Mucilaginibacter gracilis: one gene and its partners. The main gene of each other region encodes a partner of the protein of the gene in region 2 in a complex. Links are inferred from orthologs where the notes say so. Each region holds a gene or a part of one and is shown on either strand. Other genes may lie near its edges. The genes, in order: rplL, BDD43_RS15960 and rplA.

Region 1 (2,704 bases), 910 kb from region 2 along the record:
ATGCAGGTGCTGATTTTGTAGGCTTGGATGATTATATCGCCAAGATTGAAGGTGGATGGACTGATGTTGATATTATCATCACTATGCCAAGTGTTATGGCTAAAGTTGGTCGTTTGGGTCGTATATTAGGCCCGCGTAACTTAATGCCTAACCCTAAATCAGGTACAGTAACCCAGGATGTGGGTAAAGCTGTAACTGAGGTAAAAGCAGGTAAAATTGACTTCAAGGTTGATAAAACCGGTATTATCCATACCTCAATAGGAAAAGTATCATTCCCTGCTGATAAAATTTATGAGAATGCTTTGGAAATTCTCCAAATCATTTCAAAACTAAAACCATCAGCAGCCAAAGGAACATATTTCAAGAGTATTCATATCTCTTCAACCATGTCTCCCGGAATACAAGTTGAAACTAAAACAGTAGCGGGGATCTAAATCATGAATAAAGAAGAAAAACACGATCTTGTTCTTGCCCTTGCTGAACAAATGAAAGAGTATGGTAATTTTTATATTACCGACACTTCTGATTTAACTGTTGCAAAAATTAACGCTATCCGTCGTCAATGTTTCGAAAGCGACATTAAGATGCAGGTAACAAAAAACTCACTGATCAAAAAAGCTATGGAAGCTGTTGAAGGTGATTTTACCGAAATCTACGACGTATTAAAAGGTTCATCATCTATCATGTTCTCTAAATCAGGCACTGCTCCGGCAAAACTGATTAAACAATTGAGAAAAAAAGGTGACAAGCCAGTATTGAAAGCAGCTTACATTGATACTGCTATATTTATTGGTGATAACCAGTTAGATGCTTTAGTTAACCTTAAATCGAAAGAGCAATTGGTTGGCGAAATCATCGGATTATTGCAATCGCCTGCTAAAAATGTTATTTCTGCTCTTAAATCGGGCGGTAACACAATAGCCGGTTTAGTTAAAACATTACAAGAAAGAGGTTAAATCGAACACCTTAAGTTCGAATTAAAAAACAAAGTATTTAACATTAAAAATTTATAGTAATGGCAGATTTAAAAGCGTTTGCTGAACAATTGGTAAACTTAACAGTAAAAGAAGTTAACGAATTAGCTCAGATCTTGAAAGACGAGTACGGCATTGAGCCAGCAGCGGCAGCAGTAGTAGCCGGCCCGGCAGCAGCAGCAGAAGCTCCGGCTGAAGCAGCAGTACAAACAGCATTTGATGTAATATTGAAAGAAGCTGGTGGCGCTAAGTTAGCAGTTGTTAAGTTAGTGAAAGACTTAACTGGCTTAGGTTTGAAAGAAGCTAAAGACTTAGTTGATGGTGCACCTAAAGAAGTTAAAACTGGTGTAACTAAAGAAGAAGCTGAAAGCTTGAAAAAACAATTAGAAGAAGCAGGAGCTGTTGTTGAGGTTAAGTAATTTAACCCATAACGCCCAATAACATACGACTCCGACCAATATTTGGTCGGGGTCTATTGTCGTTTATATTGCCTTATAGATATGAGATAATAGATGTGAGATGTGAAATTTTGTTGCCTTCAAAGCAAAAAAATCCAACTCTTGTAGTCTCAGACCTCAAATCTAAATACTCAAATCTATACCACAGTTTATTAATAAACTAAAATTATAATCCCTTGGCAAACAAAATTAATCAAAGAGTAAACTTTGCAACCAGCAGGAAAGTTTTGGAGTATCCCGACTTTTTGGATGTACAGTTACAGTCTTTCCAGGAATTTTTTCAATTACAAACTACTTCAGATAACCGTCATAAAGAAGGTTTATTTAAGGTGTTTGCCGAAAACTTTCCTATATCAGATTCAAGAAACATCTTTGTTTTGGAGTTTCTTGATTACTTTATTGATCCGCCACGATACGATATCCAGGAGTGTATTGAGCGTGGTTTAACACATAGCGTACCTTTAAAAGCAAAACTTCGCCTGTCGTGTAACGACGAGGAGCACGAAGATTTTGAAACAATTGTTCAGGATGTGTATTTGGGAACTATCCCTTATATGACACCTAAAGGAACATTTGTAATTAACGGCGCCGAACGTGTTATTGTATCACAGCTTCACCGTTCGCCGGGTGTATTTTTTGGACAAAGCCGCCACACTAACGGTACCAAGCTATACTCTGCCCGCGTTATTCCTTTTAAAGGCTCATGGATTGAGTTTGCTACAGACGTGAATAACGTAATGTATGCTTACATCGACCGTAAGAAAAAGTTCCCGGTTACTACCTTGCTACGTGCAATTGGTTACGATTCAGATAAAGACATTTTAGAATTATTTGAACTTGCCGACGAAGTAAAAGTAAGCAAATCTGGCTTAAAGAAATTTATTGGCCGTAAGCTTGCTGCAAGGGTGCTCAAAAAATGGGTGGAAGATTTTGTTGATGAAGATACCGGCGAGGTAGTTTCTATCGACCGTAACGAGATCATCCTTGAGCGCGAAACCGTTTTAGAAGACGACCATATTGATATGATTATCGATGCAGGTGTGAAAACTATCATCCTCAACAAGGAAGATGCTTCAACCAGCGGTGATTATACTATTATATATAACACCTTACAAAAGGATACTTCAAACTCAGAGAAAGAAGCGGTTGAGCACATCTACCGTCAATTACGTAACGCCGAACCACCTGATGAAGAAACAGCTCGTGGTATCATTGATCGTTTGTTCTTCTCCGATAAGAGGTATGATTTGGGCGATGTGGGCAGGTACCGCA
Region 2 (8,330 bases):
TATAAAACAGCTGCAATTACAGCGTTCCAAAAAAAAATTAAGCCAGGCAGCGCTCGAAACCCTGGCAATTATTGCCTACCAACAACCGGTAACCAAACTGGAAATTGAACAAATACGTGGTGTTAACTGCGATTATTCAATCCAAAAGCTGTTAGAAAAGGAGCTTATCGCCATAGCCGGCAAGGCCGAAAGTGTTGGTAAGCCTATAATTTATGCCACCAGCCCTTTCTTTATGGATTATTTTGGAATTAATAATTTAAACGAATTACCTCAATTAAAAGAACTTACGCCTGATAATTCGGCAGTTGGAGAGCAGTCGGAATAATTTTCAAAGTTTTTTTCATTAAAAATCATTTTCTTTATTTTTGATTTGATGAAGGCTTAAAAGCACCGTCAAAAAAAATTCAAAAAAAGCCTTTACATATTCTATTTCTTAGTAAATTTAAATTACGATAACCAAATTACAACCGCTAATCTATTTTCAATGGAAACCCCCAAGAAACCGGCAAAAAAGACAAGTGCAAAAGCAGCCCCAATAAAAGGAAGTGAAAAAGCCCCGGCCCCTAAACCTAAAAGCAAGTTTATAGATGATGATGACGATGATGAGTTTGATACTCCTATTGAAGAATTAGGTGCTTACGAGAAGTTTGACGACTTGGATGAAGAAGACGATTATTAATTAATCTCCCATAAAATATTGATTAAAACAAGGCATTCGGCGCTGCGCCGGGTGCTTTTTTTATGCCGTATTTTGCTGCTTGTGGCTGCAATACGCATTAATGTACTTTAATAATTTACAGCAATGCGTAGCTATTAGCCTATCCATTTGCGCCATATGGCAAACTATAATTATCTTTAAAGCATGACGATAACCGAAGTTATTACCAGGGCAGATAAAAAAGCCTTTTTAGATGCTGCCCGCATTATTTACAAAAACGATACCGTTTGGATATGCCCCCTTGATATTGATATTGAGGCAGTTTTTGACCCCGAAAAAAATAATTTTCATACCCATGGCAAAGCCACGCGCTGGGTTTTACGCCATGATAATGGCCAAATTATAGGCCGCATAGCTGCCTTTATCAACAACGAAAAAGCATACAATTATGAGCAACCCACCGGTGGCTGTGGCTTTTTTGAGTGTATTGACGATAAACAGGCGGCATTTAAATTATTTGACACGGCTAAAGCCTGGCTACAACAAAACGGCATGCAAGCTATGGACGGGCCCATTAATTTTGGTGAGAACGATAAATTTTGGGGCCTGCTGGTTGAAGGTTTTACCGTACCATCGTACGGAATGAACTATAACCCGCTTTATTACAAAGGCTTTTTTGAGGATTATGGCTTTAAAACGTTATACGAGCAAATAACCAATCACCTAACGGTTTACAAGCCTTTTCCCGAACGTTTTACTAAAATTGCTGAGTGGGTAGCCAAAAAGCCTGGCTACGAATTTAAGCACCTGGAAACATCAAAAATAGACCAATATGCCGACGACTTTTTGGAAATTTATAATGATGCCTGGAAAAACTTTGAAAACTTTGTACCCATTAACAAGGTAACCATTATGGAAAGCTTTAAACAAATGAAGGCCATTATGGACGAAAGCCTGATATGGTTTGCCTATGTAAACGGCGAACCTGCATCCTTTACCTTGATATTGCCTGACGCCAACCAGATGATAAAAACACTAAACGGCAAGCTAAATCTTATTGGTAAACTTAAATTTTTGTATCACCGTTGGAAAGGGGTATCGCGTATGCGTGCAATTGTGATGGGAACGAAGGAGAAGTTTCAAAAGCACGGTTTGGAATCGGCAATGTTTATTAAGTTGAAGGAATATGTGTACCCGCTAAACCAATATTTTGAATTAGAACTATCGTGGGTGGGTGATTTTAACGACAAAATGATAGCCCTGCACGAAGCTACAGGAGCAACGTTTGGTAAAAGGCACCTCACCATGCGGTGTATATTCTAAACAAAAACCAACTAAAAACCCGGCTTAAAACCGGGTTTTTTCTATATTATTATGCGGTTACTTTATTTAAGCGCAATTCTTCGTAAAGCTCAATAACCTTTTTTTGCAGGTCAATCACTTCAGTATCGCGATCGCTTAGTTTTTTGCTCACGCTATCAAGTTCATTAGTATACTTTTGCTCTTGATCGGTATCGTTAAAGGTGAGTAATTGAACAACGGTCATATCAAACAAAATTGATATTTGTTCAAGCCTTGATAAGTTAATATCAGTTATGCCAGTTTCAATTTTAGAAAAAGCGGGGATGGAAATATCGAGGCGCTTAGCAACGTCTTCCTGGCTCCAACCTCTTTGATGCCGTAATAGTCTGATTTTTTTCCCGAGGGTCTTCATGCAATAATTAATTAAGGATAAGGTTTGTAATAGAATTATATAAAGTTACGATAATTTTTTAATTAACATTTCAAATTTGCGCGGCTTTTTTTAATAATTTTTGAGTTAAAACGTTTAAATTCAAGCCTCCAAAATTACCCGAACTCATCAAGAGCAGGTTTGTATTATGCAGATCTACATTTTCCAAAAAGGTTAATAAATTATCCGTTTTGTTAAAAACTAACATATCATTTTTCGCGAAAGCTTGTTTTAATATCTCTACCGGATAAGGCTCAATATTTTTTTGCTTAAAGGTATGCTCGTCAATAAACACAATAGCTTCGTCGGCCATATCCATTGTGCCGGCATATTCGCTTAAAAAATTTTTATTAAGGCTGCTAAACGTATGCAATTCAATAAGCGCAATCAATTTCCTATTCGGAAATTGCGTTTTTACAGCGTTTATAGTAGCCGTAAGCTTTGATGGCGAATGGGCAAAATCCTTATAAATATTGCCGGTTTCGGTTTTAGCAAGTACCTCTAAACGGCGGGCAGCACCTGTAAAAGTGGTTATATAACTATAAAAATCGGCTTCAATAATACCCAATTCAAGGCATATTAACTTGGCGGCTTCTATATTGAGCAGATTGTGTTGGCCAAACACCTGTAAGGCATATTTATTACCGCTGTAAATAATTTGGGTTATGCCGTTATCAATCTCAAATTGAGGCAAGTGATAAGGCACCTTTTTAATTTCCGATTTGTTTTCGGTTACTACAGCTTTAAGTACGTGGTCGGTTTCGCTATAAATCACCGTTCCACCAGGCTGTATGGTATCTAAAAATAAGCTAAACTGCTCGGTGTAATTTTCAAAAGTGGGGAATACATTAATATGGTCCCAGGCTATGCCGCTTAAAACCGCAATGTTGGCTTTATATAAATGAAATTTGGGTCGGCGGTCTATTGGCGATGCCAGATACTCATCCCCTTCTATCACTATCACCGGAGCGTCGTTGGTTAACCTAACCATTGTATCAAAACCGGCCAACTGCGCACCTACCAGATAATCAAAATCCCTTTTTGCGCACTTTAAAGCATGCAATATCATGCTGGTAATGGTTGTTTTACCATGACTGCCACCCACAACCACCCGTATTTTGTTTTTTGATTGCTCGTAAATATACTCCGGATACGAATATATTTTAAGCCCCAGGTGTTGCGCTTTTAATAACTCGGGGTTATCAACACGGGCATGCATACCTAAAATAATAGCATCAATATCGGCGGTTACCTTTTCGGGATACCAACCTTGTGCTGCAGGCAATATACCCTGCCCGGCCAGGCGCGATACCGAAGGCTCAAAAAGTACATCGTCTGAACCGCTTACTATAAAGCCTTTTTTATGTAATGCAATAGCCAGATTATGCATTGCACTACCACCAATGGCTATAAAATGTACTATCATGTAAATTTATTATCTTTAAAGAAAGTTATATATTACAAATAAACAAAATTACTTATTTAATTAAACAATTGTTTTACTGCAATACAGGTTTAAAATTGAAAAATGTTAGTATTTATTGCACTTGTTGAAAACTCAATTGCTAAACTTTACGGCTACCCAGCTTTTATCTTCTTTATGAGATAGGTATTTCAATCCGTACTTAGCCGCTTCTGCGGTAATAATGTCCATATCAGGGCTTTCGTAAAAACCGCTGAAAAAAATATGACCGCCGGGTTTTAACACCTGTACATACCTATCCATTTGCTCAATCAAAATATTGCGATTAATATTGGCCAAAATAATGTCGTACTCATAATCGGGAATGGCATCTTTTGAGCCGCAAATGGCAATAATATTGCCAATGTGGTTTAGTGGTGCATTTTCGAGGGTGCTTTCGTAACAAATCTCGTCGTAATCAATAGCGGTTACACTTGTTGCACCCATTTTTGAGGCCAGTATTGCCAATATGCCTGTTCCGCAACCCATATCCAAAACGGTTTTATCTTTAAAATCGGTTTCAAGCATCCATTCCATCATCATAGATGTAGTTTGGTGGTGCCCGGTACCAAAAGCCATTTTAGGGTCAATAACTATCTCATAGGCAAAACTGGGTTTAGGCTGGTGGAAGGTAGCCCTAACGTAAACTTTATCCTTAATTTCGATAGGCTCAAAGTTACTTTCCCAAACCTCGTTCCAGTTTTTTTGCGGGATAAGCGTTACCTCATAGCTAAAAGTAAACAGATTGTGGTAGGGTTTTAAAGCCTCATCTAAAGCCTTTTTATTAAACCCTTCAGCCGGAATATATGCTTTAAAACCGAAATCCATATCCTCAAAAGTATCAAAACCAAACTCGGCAAGTTCGTTAATGAGCAGGTCTTGCTGGTAATCGTCGGTAATAATGGTGGTGAAGAGGAGTTCGTAGTAATTCATGGGGAAGTATCAAGTAGTAAGTATGTGTCGGAGAATTATATGCAAGGAGCAAGTATACATATACCAAAAAAAAATCTTGATACATGATACTTGCTCCTTGATACTAATTATTAAACACCTTTAATATATCAACAAAATCTCTTGCTTTTAATGATGCACCACCTATCAACCCGCCATCAATATCTGCTTTAGCAAAAAGTTCGGGGGCATTTTTGGGGTTACAGCTTCCGCCGTAAAGTATGGTAATTTCGTCGGCAACAGCCTGGCTGTATTTTGTGGCAATTTCCTTGCGGATAAACTCATGTATCTCTTGTGCCTGTTCTGCGCTTGCGGTTACGCCTGTACCAATTGCCCAAACGGGTTCGTAAGCTATTACCAACTTGGCAAAAGCGTCAGCCTCTAAATGGAAAACGCCTTCAACCAATTGCGCCTTAATTACGTCAAAGTGGGTATTGGCTTCGCGTTCTTGCAATGTTTCGCCAATGCAAAAAATGGGGATCAGGCTGTTTTTTAAAACTGTATCTGTTTTTTTAGCCAACAACTCGTTGGTTTCACCAAAATACTGGCGGCGCTCCGAGTGGCCTAATATTACATATTCGGCACCTACCGATTTTATCATTTTGGCAGATATTTCGCCGGTATAAGCTCCGACCTCGGCCTGGTGCGCATTTTGAGCGCCTATTGATACCTTATCGCTTGCTGTAGCGGCCTGGGCCAGACTATGCAAATGTATAAACGGACTGCATACCACAGCTTGTTGTGCCCCGGTTATCTCGCTTTTTACAAGATCAATCATTTCGCTAAACAGGGTTAAACCTTCGTTATAATCCATGTTCATTTTCCAGTTACCGGCTACTATTTTCTTTCTCATTTTAAAAATTGCTTCTATATGATTTGGTTAATTCAAATACTGTTTGTAAAATATCCTGTTCAATTTGGTTAAACTCACGATGCTCCCTGCGCTCAAACACTTTTTGGTTGGTTTCGAAAGCTTTTTTTGCCGAATAAACCTCAAAGCCATCGGCACCACCCCAGCTAAAATCGGGAATAAAATTTGGTGGATAACCGGCTCCAAAAACATTGGCATTTACACCAACAACTGTTCCGGTATTAAACATGGTATTGATACCGCATTTGGAATGATCGCCCATAATGAGGCCGCAAAACAGCAAGCCTGTTTTACGGTAGTGTTGAGTAGTATAGTCCCAAAGTTTAACTTCCGAATAATTATTTTTAAGGTTAGAGTTATTGGTATCGGCACCCAAATTACACCATTCGCCTACTACCGAATTACCTAAATATCCCTCGTGCCCCTTTGCCGAATACCCCCAAAGCACAGCATTATTTACCTCGCCGCCAACCCGGCAATACGGGCCAACAGTAGTACCGCCATAAATTTTAGTGCCCATTTTAACCTGCGAGTTATTACAAAGCGCAAATGCTCCACGAATATTGGTACCTTCCCAAACTTGGGTAGTTTTGGCTAAATAAATGGGCCCGCTTTTAGAGTTAAAGGTTGAGCATTCGGCTTCGGCACCTTCTTCGGCAAAAAAATCATCACCAATAAAGGTATTGGTGGAGCTTAATTGCGCACTGGTACGGCCGTTTGTTATCAGCTTAAAATCGTTAGCTATTTCGGTGGCATTGTTTTTAAAAATATCTTCGGGGTACTTAATGCTTACAAAATTACCGGTATAGTTTACAGGTGCGTAAATGGCCTGGTTTAAGGAGTTGAAAGCCCAGGCGTCGCCTTCGGTTAGCTTTACGGCTATAAATAAATCATCTTTTATTAAAGCCTCGCCTATACCCAAATTATAAATAGCTTCCAGCAAGCCTTCGTCAGGGCAAACCGAGCCATTAATAAAGATATTATCTTCGGATATTTTGAGTGGGAATTTGGCCTGTAAGTAACCTCGTGTTAAAAACGAATAGCTCTGTTTTAGGCAGGTTGCCCACTTTTGAGCTATGGTTACTATACCAATACGCAAATCGGCAACGGGCCGGGTAAAGGTTAGTGGTTGTAGGGTGTGTTGCGCGTTATCGTCAAAGAGGATGATTGCCATTGCGCAAAAATAAAAAAAGTCCCGGCTGGAAAGCCGAGACTTTAAAATATTTATTTAAATACCGATTATCTTTTGTAACGAGTTTTGAATTTATCAATACGGCCGGCAGTATCAATCAACTTCATCTTACCTGTAAAGAACGGGTGCGATGTGTGAGATATTTCTAATTTTACTAAAGGGTACTCATTACCGTCTTCCCATTTAATGGATTCTTTAGTATCAATGCATGATTTTGTTAAAAAAGCATAGTCGTTAGACAAGTCTTTAAAAACAACAAATCTATAGCTGGATGGGTGCAAATCTTTTTTCATTTTGTTATATTCCTTTTCAAAAGAGGCGCAAATATACTTTTTTAAATTAAACTGTGAAAATTAAAAAGTAAAAATTATCAACACTCTTACAAATATGTATGGCTATATATGCTATTGCCTTTTAAACGTATACGGCAGGTTATTAAACTCCCCGCTTGATATTACTGTTGACGTTAGCGACACAATGTTGCCATTACTATCGTAATTATACTTGGTTTCGTTAAATACAAAAGTACCGGTAACTAATTTTTTTGATACATCAATTGATGATATATTAATACTGCCTGCCTTTAACGTGCCTACCGGCGTGTACACATTATTCACCAATTTATTATAAGCCAAGGTAACGTTTGATGTAGCTGTTGTATCGGCAATATAATTTTGCGCAGTAAATGTACTATCCAAAGCCGATGCCGGTTGTTTTATCGTCATTAATATCTGGTCTTTTGTGCTGTCGGCCTCAAAGCTAAAAGTTTTGGTTTTTGCAGTGGCATTGTATGTTAATGTAACCTTGGTTGAGGTTGGTGTCCAAACGGAACTGTTGACATACGCCTGGAAAAGCACTGCGGTAGTGGTACTGTCGGTCGAGTCGCCAGACTTTTTACAAAACTGTAGTAAAGCGGTTAACAACAGTAAACAAATTATGGAACATTTTTTCATTCGGATGGAGTTAGTAATTTACGCTACAAAAATACGTTACAAAATGAAATTACAATGAAGATGAAGCGATTTATGACACATTAGTACGTTTTTTAACAAGCTTTAACATTTTAGGCCTTAATTTAAGGCCGGTAAGCACATTTTTAATAGCCATATTAATGAGGAGGCGTAGGTTAGCTCATTAAAAAATTCTCTCCTGGCAAAGTTCTATCAATACGCCATTAACGTCTTTAGGATGCACAAAACAAACCAGTTTATTATCGGCACCGTTTTTCGGTTCGTTATTCAGCAGTGTAAAGCCTTCGGTTTTAAGGCGCTGCATTTCGGCGTAAATATCAGTTACGGCAAAAGCAATATGGTGTATCCCCTCCCCTTTTTTTTTAATAAATTTAGCAATAACGCTATCAGGATGTGTGCCTTGCAGCAGTTCAATTTTATTGGGTCCGGCCTGCAAAAAAGCAGTACTTACCTGTTCGTTATCAACGGTTTCGGTTTTATAAACTACAGTATT
Region 3 (5,244 bases), 910 kb from region 2 along the record:
TAAACTGTGGTATAGATTTGAGTATTTAGATTTGAGGTCTGAGACTACAAGAGTTGGATTTTTTTGCTTTGAAGGCAACAAAATTTCACATCTCACATCTATTATCTCATATCTATAAGGCAATATAAACGACAATAGACCCCGACCAAATATTGGTCGGAGTCGTATGTTATTGGGCGTTATGGGTTAAATTACTTAACCTCAACAACAGCTCCTGCTTCTTCTAATTGTTTTTTCAAGCTTTCAGCTTCTTCTTTAGTTACACCAGTTTTAACTTCTTTAGGTGCACCATCAACTAAGTCTTTAGCTTCTTTCAAACCTAAGCCAGTTAAGTCTTTCACTAACTTAACAACTGCTAACTTAGCGCCACCAGCTTCTTTCAATATTACATCAAATGCTGTTTGTACTGCTGCTTCAGCCGGAGCTTCTGCTGCTGCTGCCGGGCCGGCTACTACTGCTGCCGCTGCTGGCTCAATGCCGTACTCGTCTTTCAAGATCTGAGCTAATTCGTTAACTTCTTTTACTGTTAAGTTTACCAATTGTTCAGCAAACGCTTTTAAATCTGCCATTACTATAAATTTTTAATGTTAAATACTTTGTTTTTTAATTCGAACTTAAGGTGTTCGATTTAACCTCTTTCTTGTAATGTTTTAACTAAACCGGCTATTGTGTTACCGCCCGATTTAAGAGCAGAAATAACATTTTTAGCAGGCGATTGCAATAATCCGATGATTTCGCCAACCAATTGCTCTTTCGATTTAAGGTTAACTAAAGCATCTAACTGGTTATCACCAATAAATATAGCAGTATCAATGTAAGCTGCTTTCAATACTGGCTTGTCACCTTTTTTTCTCAATTGTTTAATCAGTTTTGCCGGAGCAGTGCCTGATTTAGAGAACATGATAGATGATGAACCTTTTAATACGTCGTAGATTTCGGTAAAATCACCTTCAACAGCTTCCATAGCTTTTTTGATCAGTGAGTTTTTTGTTACCTGCATCTTAATGTCGCTTTCGAAACATTGACGACGGATAGCGTTAATTTTTGCAACAGTTAAATCAGAAGTGTCGGTAATATAAAAATTACCATACTCTTTCATTTGTTCAGCAAGGGCAAGAACAAGATCGTGTTTTTCTTCTTTATTCATGATTTAGATCCCCGCTACTGTTTTAGTTTCAACTTGTATTCCGGGAGACATGGTTGAAGAGATATGAATACTCTTGAAATATGTTCCTTTGGCTGCTGATGGTTTTAGTTTTGAAATGATTTGGAGAATTTCCAAAGCATTCTCATAAATTTTATCAGCAGGGAATGATACTTTTCCTATTGAGGTATGGATAATACCGGTTTTATCAACCTTGAAGTCAATTTTACCTGCTTTTACCTCAGTTACAGCTTTACCCACATCCTGGGTTACTGTACCTGATTTAGGGTTAGGCATTAAGTTACGCGGGCCTAATATACGACCCAAACGACCAACTTTAGCCATAACACTTGGCATAGTGATGATAATATCAACATCAGTCCATCCACCTTCAATCTTGGCGATATAATCATCCAAGCCTACAAAATCAGCACCTGCATCTTTAGCTTCTTGTTCCTTTTCAGGAGTACAAAGCACCAATACACGTACAGTTTTGCCGGTTCCGTGAGGTAAGGTTGCAATACCACGCACCATTTGATTGGCTTTACGCGGATCAACACCTAAACGAACATCTATATCAACCGAAGCATCAAATTTAGCGATAGTAATATCTTTCACTAATGAAGATGCATCCTGTAAAGAATACGCTTTATTAACCTCAACTTTGGATAGTGCCGTTTTTTGATTTTTTGTTAATCTTGCCACTGTCTTTTAAACTGATTAGTTATTTAATGTTTCAATTTCGTTTTTCGAATTTTTGATTTCGGTGTTTAATTCCGAGAGTAAAAATCCGACTTCGGAAATCATTTAATTCCAGGGCGCTGTACCAGAAACGGTAATTCCCATACTGCGAGCTGTGCCTGCCACCATTTTCATGGCCGATTCAACTGTGAATGCATTTAAGTCGGTCATTTTATCTTTGGCGATAGTTTCAACCTGGTCCCAGCTTACGCTTGATACCTTTTTACGGTTGGGTTCTGCCGATCCGCTCTTTAAACCGGTAGCTTCCAATAACTGGATAGCAACTGGTGGAGTTTTGATGATAAAATCAAACGATTTATCTACATAAACTGTGATTACTACTGGCAACACTTTACCTGGCTTGTCTTGCGTACGGGCATTAAACTGCTTGCAAAACTCCATAATGTTCACACCTTTAGCACCCAATGCTGGGCCTATTGGAGGAGATGGGTTTGCAGCGCCGCCTTTTACCTGTAGCTTAACCATTGCACCGACTTCTTTTGCCATTTTAATTTAATTATTGTTACTTAATGTTAATAAGTGGAAGCTATGTAACATTTTCTTAGATTTGAGTATTGAGATATGAGATTTTAAACCTCTTTTTCTCTTTACTTTCTTCCAATTATCGTGATCAGATTTTTAATGCCGATAGGGTATCTCAAAATCCTATCTAACATGTTACATCTAAAATTATTCTTTTTCAACCTGCATGTAATTCAATTCGAGCGGCGTACGGCGGCCAAATATCTTTACCATTACTTTCAGTTTCTTTTTCTCTTCGTTAACTTCTTCAATAACGCCGCTAAAGCCATTAAACGGCCCATCCATTACCTTAACGTTTTCGCCAATGTAATATGGTACGTTCATTGTTTCGCCTTGCTCGCTCATTTCGTCAACCTTACCTAAAATACGGTTAACTTCGGCCTGGCGCAAAGGAATAGCGTTACCTTGTTTATCGCCTAAAAAGCCAATAACGCTGTTTATATTTTTTATAATGTGCTCCAACTCACCGTCGAGCGCGGCTTCCATCAGTACGTAGCCCGGAAAAAAGTTACGCTCTTTTGCTATTTTCTTTCCATCGCGCATCTGGTAATATTTTTCCATTGGTATTAATACCTGCGGAACCAGATGTGATATACCTAAACGATTAATTTCGGCATCTATGTATTGCTTAACCTTTTTTTCTTTACCACTTATGGCTCTCACCACGTACCATTTCAACTGATCGCTCATCGTTATTAAAATATTACGCTAATGATTTATAGAAGTATTGCAGTAAACGGCCAAATGATTGATCCATAAGCAATACTATTAAAGCTATGATAATAGCAGCTATCAATACTAAAATTGCACTATTTTGTAATTCGCTCCACGTAGGCCAGGTTACCTTTTCGGTAAGCTCTTCGTAGGACTCCTTTATATATTCAGTTACTTTAGCCATTTTGTTTACTTCCTCTTCAAGCACGGGAACAAGGATTCGAACCCTGATCAAAGGTTTTGGAGACCTCTATTCTACCGTTGAACTATTCCCGTTTATTATAAGAAAACATAAGCCCGCATTTGATAGCAGACTTATGTTTCTCAATTAACCTTTTTTGAAATATTATTTCAAAATTTCTGTTACCTGACCAGCACCTACTGTTCTGCCACCTTCACGGATAGCGAAACGTAAGCCTTTTTCCATCGCGATAGCATTAATCAACTTTACAGTGATTGTTACGTTATCACCTGGCATAACCATTTCTACACCTTCGGCTAATGAAATTTCACCAGTTACGTCTGTTGTGCGGAAATAGAATTGCGGACGGTATTTGTTAAAGAATGGCGTGTGACGGCCACCTTCTGCTTTTGACAATACGTAAACCTCAGCCTTGAAATCTGTGTGAGGAGTTACTGAACCTGGTTTGCAAATAACCATACCACGACGGATGGCTTCTTTTTCAATACCACGTAATAATAAACCAACGTTATCACCAGCTTCACCACGGTCAAGGATTTTGCGGAACATCTCAACACCAGTTACGGTTGATTTTAAGTTCTCAGCACCCATACCTAAGATATCAACCTGATCACCTGAGTTAATAATACCACGCTCGATACGACCGGTTGCAACAGTACCACGACCAGTGATCGAGAATACGTCTTCAACAGGCATCAAGAAAGGAAGCTCAGTTAAACGTGGAGGAATTGGAATGTAGTTATCAACAGCGTTCATCAAATCCATGATCTTCTCAACCCATTTATCATCGCCGTTAAGACCACCTAATGCTGAACCCTGGATAACCGGGATATCATCACCTGGATATTCGTAGAATGATAATAATTCACGAATTTCCATTTCAACTAATTCTAATAATTCCGGATCATCAACCATGTCAACCTTGTTCATGAAAACAACAAGTGCAGGTACACCTACCTGACGTGCTAACAGGATGTGTTCGCGGGTTTGTGGCATCGGACCATCAGTTGCAGCAACTACTATGATAGCACCATCCATTTGAGCAGCACCTGTAACCATGTTTTTCACATAATCCGCGTGACCTGGACAGTCAACGTGAGCATAGTGACGGCTAGCAGTTGAATACTCAACGTGCGCTGTATTGATAGTAATACCACGTTCTTTTTCTTCAGGAGCTGAATCGATAGAATCGAAAGAACGAGCTTCTGAAAAACCTTTGTCAGCTAATACTTTGGTGATAGCTGCGGTAAGGGTTGTTTTACCGTGGTCAACGTGACCGATAGTACCGATGTTTAAGTGCGGCTTACTGCGGTCAAACTTTTCTTTTGCCATGATTTATAAATGTTTGTAGGTTAATTTTTATTTTCTAATTGTTATAATACTAAAATTATAGAGCCAACAATGGGATTTGAACCCATGACCTCTTCCTTACCAAGGAAGTGCTCTACCACTGAGCTACGTCGGCTTTTTTGTTAGTTCATTTGTTCACTTGTTGATTAGTTTATTAGTGCCAAGCACCAATGAACCAGCGAACTAATAAACCAATGAACCAAACTGAGCGGAAGACGAGGTTCGAACTCGCGACCTATAGCTTGGAAGGCTATCGCTCTACCAACTGAGCTACTTCCGCTTTTTTTAATGATTGAATGATTGAGTTTTTGAATGACTGAATGTTTAAAATTCAATTTTTCAATAACTCAATCATTTTCCTTTTTAATTTCCAGATCATTCAATCCATCAATCATTCAGGAACTCAATCCTTAACAAGTGGGGGGAGAAGGATTCGAACCTTCGTAGCCGAAGCAACGGATTTACAGTCCGTCCCATTTGACCGCTCTGGTATCCCCCCAAGTTAATTTTGGATTTGGTATTTTCAATTCGGGATTTGATTTTATTCAAA

What was found.
Region 1: BDD43_RS15960 (region 2) and rplL share a complex: the UniProt entries of both Escherichia coli proteins name them as parts of the 50S ribosomal subunit. The link is inferred for Mucilaginibacter gracilis from one-to-one orthologs.
Region 3: BDD43_RS15960 (region 2) and rplA share a complex: the UniProt entries of both Escherichia coli proteins name them as parts of the 50S ribosomal subunit. The link is inferred for Mucilaginibacter gracilis from one-to-one orthologs.

The regions. Positions count from the first base shown.
Region 1 is NZ_RBKU01000001.1:2,733,106-2,735,809, forward strand. It holds rplL (50S ribosomal protein L7/L12), read left to right. Parts: upstream 1-1,015; coding sequence 1,016-1,393; downstream 1,394-2,704. Other genes in the region: rplA (50S ribosomal protein L1), read left to right, coding at 1-434; rplJ (50S ribosomal protein L10), read left to right, coding at 438-956; rpoB (DNA-directed RNA polymerase subunit beta), read left to right, coding at 1,609-2,704. UniProt on the Escherichia coli protein: The binding site for several of the GTPase factors involved in protein synthesis (IF-2, EF-Tu, EF-G and RF3). Is thus essential for accurate translation.
Region 2 is NZ_RBKU01000001.1:3,644,312-3,652,641, reverse strand. The notes cover bases 5,537-8,330. They hold BDD43_RS15960 (type B 50S ribosomal protein L31), read right to left. Parts: upstream 7,160-8,330; coding sequence 6,914-7,159; downstream 5,537-6,913. Other genes in these bases: mce (methylmalonyl-CoA epimerase), read right to left, coding at 8,001-8,330; BDD43_RS15955 (hypothetical protein), read right to left, coding at 7,271-7,819; BDD43_RS15965 (putative sugar nucleotidyl transferase), read right to left, coding at 5,658-6,848; tpiA (triose-phosphate isomerase), read right to left, coding at 5,537-5,656. In the rest of the region: SMC-Scp complex subunit ScpB, read left to right, coding at 1-325; BDD43_RS15995 (hypothetical protein), read left to right, coding at 485-679; BDD43_RS15990 (GNAT family N-acetyltransferase), read left to right, coding at 863-1,981; BDD43_RS15985 (helix-turn-helix domain-containing protein), read right to left, coding at 2,031-2,372; BDD43_RS15980 (UDP-N-acetylmuramate--L-alanine ligase), read right to left, coding at 2,443-3,816; prmA (50S ribosomal protein L11 methyltransferase), read right to left, coding at 3,949-4,785; more of tpiA, read right to left, coding at 4,889-5,536.
Region 3 is NZ_RBKU01000001.1:2,729,446-2,734,689, reverse strand. Bases 1-2,900 are described here. They hold rplA (50S ribosomal protein L1), read right to left. Parts: upstream 1,850-2,900; coding sequence 1,151-1,849; downstream 1-1,150. Other genes in these bases: nusG (transcription termination/antitermination protein NusG), read right to left, coding at 2,576-2,900; rplK (50S ribosomal protein L11), read right to left, coding at 1,952-2,392; rplJ (50S ribosomal protein L10), read right to left, coding at 629-1,147; rplL (50S ribosomal protein L7/L12), read right to left, coding at 192-569. In the rest of the region: more of nusG, read right to left, coding at 2,901-3,118; preprotein translocase subunit SecE, read right to left, coding at 3,132-3,326; tuf (elongation factor Tu), read right to left, coding at 3,489-4,676. UniProt on the Escherichia coli protein: One of the primary rRNA binding proteins, it binds very close to the 3'-end of the 23S rRNA. Forms part of the L1 stalk. It is often not seen in high-resolution crystal structures, but can be seen in cryo_EM and 3D reconstruction models.